DNA from 3 places in the Pseudoalteromonas sp. NFXS53 genome. Region 1 is predicted to be linked to each of the others. Evidence: predicted binding sites of a transcription regulator. Region 1 holds the regulator's gene; each other region holds the start of a gene.
What was found. Region 1 encodes ArgR, which controls arginine synthesis, uptake and breakdown. Its sites were predicted from a motif close to ANTGAATANNTATTCANT; they were not measured.
Positions count from the first base shown of each region.

Region 2: a site for ArgR is predicted at 944-961, ahead of AC1HJP_RS01235 (OadG family transporter subunit). Genes of this name have one in related genera too.
Region 3: a site for ArgR is predicted at 1,308-1,325, ahead of argC (N-acetyl-gamma-glutamyl-phosphate reductase). Genes of this name have one in related genera too.

Region 1 is NZ_JBWVBR010000038.1:422-3,894, reverse strand. Features, by position in the region: gene AC1HJP_RS21010 (ABC transporter permease) at 1-54, shown strand, start outside; gene AC1HJP_RS21005 (ABC transporter ATP-binding protein) at 51-1,082, shown strand; gene AC1HJP_RS21000 (Dyp-type peroxidase) at 1,110-2,027, shown strand; gene argR (transcriptional regulator ArgR) at 2,024-2,491, opposite strand; gene mdh (malate dehydrogenase) at 2,789-3,473, shown strand, end outside.
Region 2 is NZ_JBWVBR010000001.1:303,535-307,007, forward strand. Features, by position in the region: gene csrA (carbon storage regulator CsrA) at 1-40, shown strand, start outside; gene AC1HJP_RS01230 (YcxB family protein) at 95-568, opposite strand; gene AC1HJP_RS01235 (OadG family transporter subunit) at 1,008-1,244, shown strand; gene oadA (sodium-extruding oxaloacetate decarboxylase subunit alpha) at 1,259-3,040, shown strand; gene AC1HJP_RS01245 (sodium ion-translocating decarboxylase subunit beta) at 3,049-3,473, shown strand, end outside.
Region 3 is NZ_JBWVBR010000007.1:45,540-49,012, forward strand. Features, by position in the region: gene argB (acetylglutamate kinase) at 1-183, opposite strand, end outside; gene argC (N-acetyl-gamma-glutamyl-phosphate reductase) at 180-1,193, opposite strand; gene argE (acetylornithine deacetylase) at 1,380-2,531, shown strand; gene AC1HJP_RS09390 (hypothetical protein) at 2,577-2,771, opposite strand; gene AC1HJP_RS09395 (hypothetical protein) at 2,868-3,056, opposite strand; gene AC1HJP_RS09400 (zinc-dependent metalloprotease) at 3,223-3,473, opposite strand, start outside.

The DNA of each region.
Region 1 (3,473 bases):
GGCTTAGTGCCTTTGTATTTTGTTAATCGCTCAATGGAGCAGCACAATTCATGAGTAGTTTGTCTTTAAAAAACTTAAGCTATCAATATGATGGCCAAAAAGTGATTGAAAATTTAGATTTAGAAGTCGCCGAAAATGAAATTGTTTGCTTATTGGGGGCCAGTGGCTGTGGAAAAACAACCACTTTAAAAGCCGTGGCAGGTTTATTAACGCCTCAGCAAGGTCAAATTGTTATTCATGGTAAAACCATGAGTGACAACACGCAGTTTACAGCGCCGCAGCATCGTAATATTGGCATGATGTTTCAGGATTATGCGTTATTTCCTCATTTAACCGTTGCCCAAAATATCGCGTTTGGCTTAAGTAAGCTTAGTAAGGCTGACAAACAAGTACGTGTAAATGAAATGCTGGAGCTTGTGCATTTATCTGAATTTGCTGAGCGTTATCCTCATGAGCTTTCAGGTGGTCAGCAACAACGCGTCGCCATTGCAAGAGCGCTTGCTTATAAACCTAACTTATTACTCCTTGATGAGCCTTTTTCGAATATTGATGCGCAAGTGCGCTTTCAACTTATCAATGACATTCGACAGATTATAAAAGATCAAAAGGTCTCAGCTATCTTTGTTAGCCACTCAAAAGAAGAGGCCTTTGCTTTTGCTGATAAACTGGCTGTAATGCATCAAGGTAAAATAGCTCAATTAGGTGATGCTAAAAGGCTATTTGAACAGCCAGCATGTAAAGAAGTCGCAGAATTTTTGGGGCAGGGTATTTATATTCCAGCCCAAGTTGAAGATAAACGAGAATTTACTACTTCATTTGGTAGATTTACTTCGACAAAAGTGTGTGAAAATGCGCAAGGTTCTGGACAAATTTATATTCGACCTGCTCATATACAGCTAGAAAATGGCGAGACGAATGACGTCGAAATCCTGCAGTCGCGCTTTATTGGTACTGAGTTTATTTATCAAATAAAAGTGGCAGAGCAAGTCATCGAAGTGCCAGTCGAAAGTGAACATGCTCTGAATATTAATGAGCCAGTGACTTTTAAAATTAAGCCACATGCGGTAAATTTCTTTTCATAGTCATTACTTATTATAACTTGGGGTGCCATGGCTCAGCCGCAGTCAGGAGTGTGTGCAGAGGCAAATCTGCATGGATTACATTTGTTTTTTAATGTACTCGATGGGCAAGATGAAGCCGTTAGAGCAGCATTAGGGCAATGTGAACGCTTACAATCAGAATTGAGCGACCGCTTCTCTGAATCTATGGTATCGAGCTTTGTAGCTATTGGTGCGCAGTATTGGCCACATATATATCCCGAGTGTATTCCTAAAGAGTTAAAAAGCTTCCCGCATATTCGCTCTCACGAGCATCTTATGCACACTCAGCCGTTTGATTTGTTGTATGTGATCCGCTCTGACAGAGAAGATGTGAACCACCTATTTGCTCAAAGTGTCAGGCATATGTTGGCGGGTAAAGTGGAATTGGTCGCACATATCCGTACTTTCCGATTCTTAGACGGTCGAGATTTTAACGGCTTTATTTATGGCGCTAATACGCCTCATGGACGTTTTAAGCGCCAAGTGGCTTTAGTTCATGACCCAGAAAGCTTTGAAGATCAAGGTAGCTACATTCATGTACAGCGAGTGAAGTTTGATCTAAACCGTTGGCAACAACTAAGCCTGAATGACCAAGAAGCCATTATGGGCCGCTCTCGTTTAGAGAATAAAAAGCTAGAACACGCCTTAACTAATAGCCATGCCGCATTAACTGAGCTTAAAAATGCAGACAACTTACCACTATTACTTGAGCAAAGTATGCCGTTTGGAGATGTCTTTGAGCAAGGGTCTTTGTGGGTGAGTTGTGCCGCAAAGGGGAATGCTTTCGAGCAGCTGTTAACGACTCGAGTAGGGAACGATCAGCATTACGATGCGTGGCTAGATTATTGTCAGGCCGATATGGGGGCTGCGTTTTTTGCGCCATCCGTGCAGTTTCTGCAAAACATGGCGCAAATAGCCGAAAGTTAAACGTTGTCGAATAAAGTTTTTACTTTCTCAAGTGTTACATCTATCTCAGAGATTTTAGCTGGTGCAATAAAGATAGTATCGTCACCAGCAATGGTACCTAATACGCCATCAGCAGTACCTAATGAGTCTAGTAAACGGGCAATCAGTTGAGCTGCACCTGGGCTGGTACGGATGATGATCATCATTTCATTGTGTATGATATCAATCACTAATTGTCTCAAAGGACTTTTAGCTGTTGGTACGCCCATCTCTGCCGGTAAGCAGTAAACCATTTCTTGTTTTGCATTACGAGTTCTTACCGCACCAAACTTACTCAGCATACGTGACACTTTACTTTGACTCACATTATCAAAGCCTTGATCTTTCAGGGCATCGACAATTTCACCCTGCGAGCCAAAGTTTTCTTCTTTTAATAGTGCTTTGAAGGCCTTTATCAGTGCTTCTTGCTTTTCGTTTGCTTGCATAATTGAACTCGTTTATTAAATATTACTTAGATTTTACACAATTCTGAATCCAGACCCAACTTTGCAATTAAAAAACAAAGTGAATTGATTGCAAGATTTGCTTAAGTGGTAGGGTATTTATAGAAACATAGGAATGAATATTTTGAAGTGTAAAGCGAGCTTGAACGCTGAAAGCAATATTTTACAACTATAGTCGAAAAAAACCTTAAAATAGCACCGATAAATTTGTTTTTACCTGCACTTTTCATTATCTTTACAGCACACACAATTCCACCTTCAAATTATGGAGAATTCCACATGAAAGTTGCTGTATTAGGTGCCGCTGGCGGTATCGGTCAAGCTCTATCTTTACTTCTTAAAAATGGCCTTCCTGCAGGTTCTGAGCTATCTCTATACGACGTAGCGCCAGTTGTTCCTGGTGTTGCTGTAGACCTATCTCACATCCCAACTGCAGTTAAAGTTGCAGGTTTTGGTGCAGATGATCTTGACGCAGCGCTAGCGGGTGCTGACATTGTTCTTATCCCAGCTGGTATGCCTCGTAAGCCAGGTATGGACCGTGCTGACCTTTTCAATGTTAACGCTGGTATCATCAAGACACTTGCTGAAGGTATCGTACGTAACTGTCCTAAAGCACTAGTTGGTGTTATCACTAACCCAGTAAACGGCACTGTACCAATCGTTGCTGAAGTATTCAAAAAAGCGGGTACTTATGAAGCATCACGTGTATTCGGTGTAACTACGCTAGACGTTATCCGTTCAGAAGCATTCGTTGCTGAACTGAAAGGTGTTGACGTATCTGAAGTTAAAGTACCAGTTATCGGTGGTCACTCAGGTACTACTATTCTTCCTCTACTTTCTCAAGTTGAAGGTGTTGAGTTCACTGAAGAAGAAGTTGCAGCACTAACTCCACGTATCCAAAACGCGGGTACTGAAGTTGTTAACGCGAAAGCGGGTGGCGGTTCAGCGACACTTTCAATGGGTG
Region 2 (3,473 bases), on a different contig from region 1:
TCAGGCTGAAAAGTCTGGTCCTGCTACAGGTAACATCTGATCAGCTTTTAGCGAATAATAAATACCAATTGCATTAAATTGGTCACTAAAGCCACTATTTATTAGTGGCTTTTTTTTGCGATAAAATAAAATCAACCGTTTCGTCATTCAATGCACTTAAAGATAAATATTGTGCACCTCGTAGCGAATAGATAAGTAGACCTCTGTCTGTTTTTATAACTTTTGTGATGTCTTGCCAATTAAACACAAATGACTTGTATGGGTTGGCAGCCTTAATTTTTTCTTCGTCAATTTCAACAATCACATTGGAGCCACTTGCTCTGCTGATCATCTGTCTGGCAACCCACCAAGGACGGCGATAGTAATATGAAATGCATTCAATGACTGCCAAAATGATTAAGAAATTTCCCAAGTAGCCATTCTCTAAACCATAAATAGACACTAAACCAAGCAGGGTTAAAAAACCGACTAACGCATATTTAGGTTTGTTAGCTTTACCAAATTTTTCTGACTCATCAAAGCACTCCTGATAGTAAGGCTTATCAAGGGTAAATTCGTGTTTATACATAGCAACTCATTAATCTTTATTTGCTGCCAATTTTATCAAAAAAGAATGGTGTATGCGTATTTGAAATTTTTTAATGTGAGCTGTCGATGTATGGGTATATTTTTTTATTCAATCATAACGGAGTTTTGCGTAGCGCTTGCTTGGTCTTACCATTTTTTGTCTCTGTTTGTAAAACTTGTTTATGTAACCTCTTTATCACTTTTATTTAAAAATATTTAAATAAACCTACGCTATTTTGAATATTTTTCATATTTATCTCAGTAATTCATTCGTTTAATCAGTATTTTACAGTTAAGTTGTTGCTATCGTTAAAATTTTAATATTGGTATTACCAATTTACAATGTTGTTTACAAGTTGAGCTCGTTTGTTATGATGTTGAATAAATATTTATAAAAAATGATTAATGACGCGAAGCGCGTTGTGAAAAAGGGGGAGAACATGGATATAGGCGCATTGTTGCTAGAGGCAGCCAGCTTAATGCTTACTGGCATGGTTGGGGTTTTTGCCTTCTTATCTATCTTAATTTTTGCTGTAAGCAAGTTATCACTTATCGCAGGTGGTGATGAGCCAGCAAAGCCACAACGTCAAACTACTAAACGCCCAACATCAACAGGCGTATCTAACGCGCACATTGCTGCAATCACTGCAGCTATCGCTCAGTACAGATCAAAATAATAAAGGGGTCCACTATGTCAAAGTTAAAATTAACTGAATTGGTTTTAAGAGACGCACACCAATCATTGCTTGCTACGCGAATGCGCCTAGAAGATATGCTGCCAATCGCAGAGAAACTAGATAAAGCCGGTTATTGGTCTGTTGAATCTTGGGGTGGTGCAACCTTTGATTCTTGTATTCGTTACTTGGGCGAAGATCCTTGGTATCGCATTCGTGCTTTAAAAGAAGCTATGCCAAATACCAAGCAGCAGATGCTTTTACGTGGTCAAAATTTACTGGGTTATCGCCATTATGCCGATGACGTGGTAGAAAAGTTTGTTGAACGTGCACATCATAATGGTGTCGATGTTTTCCGTATTTTCGATGCCATGAATGATGTCAGAAACCTCGAAACTGCGATTAAAGCAGCCATTAAAGTAGGGGCGCACGCGCAAGGCACTATTTCTTATACCGTCAGCCCGGTTCACACTTTAGACATGTGGTTAGATCAGGCGAAAAAGCTTGAAGCCATGGGCTGTCACTCAATTTGTATTAAAGATATGGCAGGTTTATTAAAGCCGTATGATGCCGAAGAGTTGATCACTGAACTTAAAAATACCGTATCGGTGCCAATTGCCATGCAGTGTCACGCGACAACGGGTTTAAGCACAGCGACATACCAAAAAGCAATCGATGCGGGTATTGATATGCTTGATACCGCTATTTCGTCTATGAGTATGACTTATGGTCATAGCGCCACAGAGACCATGGTGGCTATCACTGAAGGCACAGCGCGTGATACAGGTTTAAACCTTGGTGAGCTTGAAGAAATTGCGAGTTACTTCCGTGAAGTTAGAAAGAAATATGCGGCATTTGAAGGTAGCTTAAAAGGCGTTGATGGCCGTATCTTACTCGCTCAAGTACCTGGCGGTATGTTAACTAATATGGAAAACCAGCTTAAAGAACAAGGCGCGGGCGATAAGCTAGATGATGTTCTAAAAGAGATCCCGGCTGTTCGTAAAGACCTTGGTTTTATTCCGCTGGTGACTCCAACATCGCAAATTGTCGGTACTCAGGCGGTACTAAATGTTCTAACTGGTGAGCGTTACAAGACCATCACAAAAGAGACGGCGGGTGTGTTAAAGGGTGAGTATGGTTCGACCCCAGCTGAAGTTGACTCAGAGTTACAACAACGCGTATTAGATGGCGCAGAAGCGATCACGTGTCGCCCTGCTGATTTAATCGATGCTGAGCTTGATAGCCTTGAGGCTGAGCTAGTTGCGAAAGCCAAAGAAGACAACATAGAGTTGGCTGAAGAGCAAGTCGATGACGTGTTAACTTATGCGTTATTCCCGCAAATTGGTCTTAAGTTCCTTAAGAACCGCAATAATCCAGATGCATTTGAGCCGAAACCAACTCTAGTTACCACTGAAAAGCCTGCACCTGCTGCAAAACCGGCTTCTCCACAAAAACAATCAACAGAGCGTTACAGCGTGCAAGTTGACGGCAAAGTTTATGATGTTGTCGTTGCACCAGGTGGTGAACTTAAAGAAGTACAAGTCAAAGATAGTGAGCTTATTCCACAGTCAGCATCGGTCAGTACGAGCGAAACGCTCAATGCACCGCTTGCCGGTAACATCTTTAAGTTATTGGTGCGTGCAGGTGATGCAGTCGCTGAAGGCGATGTAGTCATGATCATGGAAGCCATGAAGATGGAAACAGAAGTGCGTGCGACGCACAGCGGTACGGTTGCAAATGTCTTAGTCTCTGAAGGTGACTCTGTCGCAACGGGCGATGCCATGATTGAGCTTGCATAGGAGGTCACATGGACGGGTTGTTAAATTTATGGCAAGCAACGGGCCTTGCCAACTTTACCGTGCCAGCTCTAGTCATGATGGCGGTGGGCTGTGGTTTACTCTACCTTGCTATAGCAAAAGGGTTTGAACCTTTACTCCTTGTACCAATTGGTTTTGGTGCAATCTTAACGAATATTCCAGTTGCAGGCTTAGCAGAGCCAGGTGGCTTGTTGTACTACGTTTACTATATCGGAATTGATAGTGGTGTTTTTCCTCTGTTGATATTTATGGGCGTGGGCGCGATGACAGACTTTAGTGCACTTATTGCAAACCCACGTATGTTATTACTGGGGGCTGCAGCGCAGTTTGGTATTTTCGCGACACTATTTGGCGCTATTGCGCTGAATTTTGTGCCGGGCTTTGAGTTTACCCTACAGGATGCTTCAGCAATTGC
Region 3 (3,473 bases), on a different contig from region 1:
AGTTGCAAAGCCCGCCTCCGACAACCATTTATCAACGAGCGCACCGCCGCCATGTACCACAACAAACTGCTTGTCGATTTGTACCTTTGTCAGCTCAGCAATTGCAGAAAATAGTCCCATCGCTGCATCTTCCGTGTTTAACACCGCACCACCGACTTTAATGACCCATGTTTGCATCTTCATGACACTCCTTTTAAGCCAAGTTCAGCAGGTAACAATGCTGCGATATTCATACACTGTAGCGCTTGACCAGCTGCCCCTTTTAACAGGTTATCAATGGCAACCACCACAATCAGTTGCTCACCTTGTACTTGCCAGCCAATATCAACATACGGCTGTTTGGCCACACCTTTAATTGAAGGCATTTGCTTAGTGCCTTTTAAACGAATTAACGGCTCGTCGGCGAGCACCTGAAATGCTTCGTTAACCTGGTGCTCACTCACACCCGGCTTCAGCTTCACATAAATGGTTTCAAGAATACCGCGAGCAAAGTTGCCTAAGTGCGGGGTGAATAACACTGAATGACCAAGATACTGTGAAATTTCAGGCGTATGCCTATGATTGAATAACCCATAAGGTGCGAGAGACACTTCGCAAAACTGGGTGCCTATATTGGCTTTACGACCCGCCCCAGTTACGCCCGATACCGCGTTAACAATGATGGTATCGTCGGCAAGTAAATCTGCTTGTTTAAGTGGTTTTAAACCATTTAACGCAGCAGTCGGGTAACAACCAGCAACGGCAACCAGTTGCGCCTGTGAAATACCCTTTGCATTCCACTCCGCCAAGCCATATTCAGCTTGTGCAAGCCAGGTTGGTGATTGGTGCGTAAAACCATAAAAACTGTCGTAATCTTGAGGGTTTTTAAGTCTAAAACCGCCTGATAAATCAAATACTTTTTTGCCCATAGCTAAAAACTTAGGCGCAAGCTCTACGCTGACTTTGTGATCTGTACACAGGCACACAAAGTCTGAATTTGCTTCGATATCAATAAAGGCTTGTTCATTAAGAGGTAAAAGAAGCGTGTCGAGCAAAGAGGCATGTTCTGGATACAAGTCACTCAGTAGTTTTCCTTTGTCTAAACTTTGCTCTGACACAAAACATCCAGCAAGGGAGAAGTTGGGATGTTTGGCAATTAAACTGGCTAATTCAGCGCCGCTATAGCCGCTAGCGCCAATAATAGTTACATTCAACATAGTAAAAAATCTCTAAAAATTTGGTTCCGTTTCGTGCCCAATGGGCATTATTTAAAAAGTGTTGAATGTATATCGTCGCATCTTAGCCTCAACTTATATTTATGCTTAAAAAGTGAATTGATATTCATACTAAACACATATAAATTATTATGCAAACATTTTGAATAAATATTTTGGACTGATATGACCACTCCCGCTTTTATTAATATGTACCAGCAGCTTATCGCCGAGCCTTCTATTAGTGCGCTCGATCCACAGCTCAATATGAGCAATTACTCCACCATAGAATTATTAGCAGCTTGGTGTGAAAATTTAAGCTTTCAGGTTGAGATAACTGAACTTAAAAGCGCACCGGGTAAATTTAATTTACTGGCAAAACGTGGCGAAGGTGAAGGCGGCTTAATGTTGGCAGGGCATACAGACACTGTGCCTTTTGATGACAGTCGCTGGCGTTACGATCCATTTAAACTCAGCGAAGTCGATAACAAACTATATGGTCTAGGTTCAATTGATATGAAAGGCTTTTTTGCATTTGTAATTGAAGCCATTAAACAACTTGATACACAAGGCGCGAATCAAACAAAACCCATTATGATTCTCGCCACGGCAGATGAAGAAACCACTATGGCAGGCGCACAAGAAGTGGCAAAACATCAAAACTTAAAACCTGAGTTTTGTGTTATTGGTGAACCGACTGATATGGTGCCAGTATTCACTCATAAAGGGCATATGAGTACCGCCATTCGTGTTACCGGTAAGTCGGGTCATAGTTCTGATCCTGCACGCGGTTTAAATGCCATTGAAGTGATGCATAAGATTATTGCAAAGCTGTTGCAACTTAAAGACACTTTAAAGAATAAATATTCAATTGAGCATTTTGCAATACCCTACCCCACTCTAAATCTGGGGCATATTCATGGAGGAGATAATGCTAATCGTATCTGTGGCTGCTGTGAGTTGCACTTAGACATTCGTCCATTACCCGGACTGAGTATTCAAGAGCTGCAATTATTATTGCTAGAAGCGGTTAAACCCATTAATGATGAATACCCAAATAGCGTCGCGGTTATCGACTTGCATGATCCTATTCCAGCCTTTACTGGCACAACCGACAGTGCATTAGTAAAACTAGCTGAAGCAGTTTCAGGAGAACAAGCAATCGCGGTGAACTACTGCACTGAAGCACCATTTTTGCAGCAACTTGGCTGTGAAACGATTGTTATGGGTCCAGGCTCTATCGAACAAGCCCACCAGCCTGATGAGTTTTTAGCAATGGAGAAAATCAAACCATCGCAAGAGAAGATCACACAGTTAATTCATAAATTATGTTTTTAAAACTAAAAAGCCACCGAAAGGTGGCTTTTAACATCAGATGCTCAATTACATGTCACAAGGAATTGATTTGCAAATCTCAACACTCATTGTGTAAGTTGTTGGTCTCTGGCAAATATCTGACGTTGTATCGCACTGGAGTGAATTAAAACCACCCGCGACCGCTGGAGTTGCATTTACTGGAAGTGCTTTGTTGTCTTTTGAAAGGTTTTTTACGCTTTTTTTGTTTAGTTTAAGTTTCATTTTATTTTCCTTAAATGAATGAGCTTGGTACCTATGGATGATTTACTTTCGATCCATCAGAACCAATGGATGAATAAAGTATTGTTCTTTAACTTATTAAGATAAACAGTCGTTTCTGTAGCTTGGTGGCAAAGTAGTAATTGTGATACAAGGATTTGTATGGCAAACCTCTGTTTTTGCAAACACTGGCACACCACCTGCGATTTGTGGCGTTGCTTCTAAAGCAACTTGAGCGTTATCTAAACTTAAGTTTTTTACTTTCTTTTTGTTTAACTTCAATTTCATAGTGACTTTCCTTATTGAGTGTGACCTAAAGGTCAAAAAAGAAACTACCAAAAAGGGGACAAGCTAGCAAGAATTTAATTGAATATTTCTCAAGTAAGGAAAATGATAATTAAAAAGCAATTAAACGTAAAAAAAGAGCGCATATTTGCGCTCTTTAAACTAAAAATTAGATAGGTGAACCTGGCGGCATTTTTAATGCTGCAAAGCCTTCAGGCCACTTTCCTGATTCTAAAAACGCCTTCACTTGACGTGCAAGGTCATGTCTAAATGCCGTGTCCTCACTGACATTGCTAAAGAGCGATCTTTGATCAAACTGTTTTGCTACGCGCATTAACTGAAAGCGCAACTGCGCTTGCACTTCTGGCTCAACTTTATCTGAACTTGCTAACTGGGCTAGTCGTGCCGCTGTTAAAAATT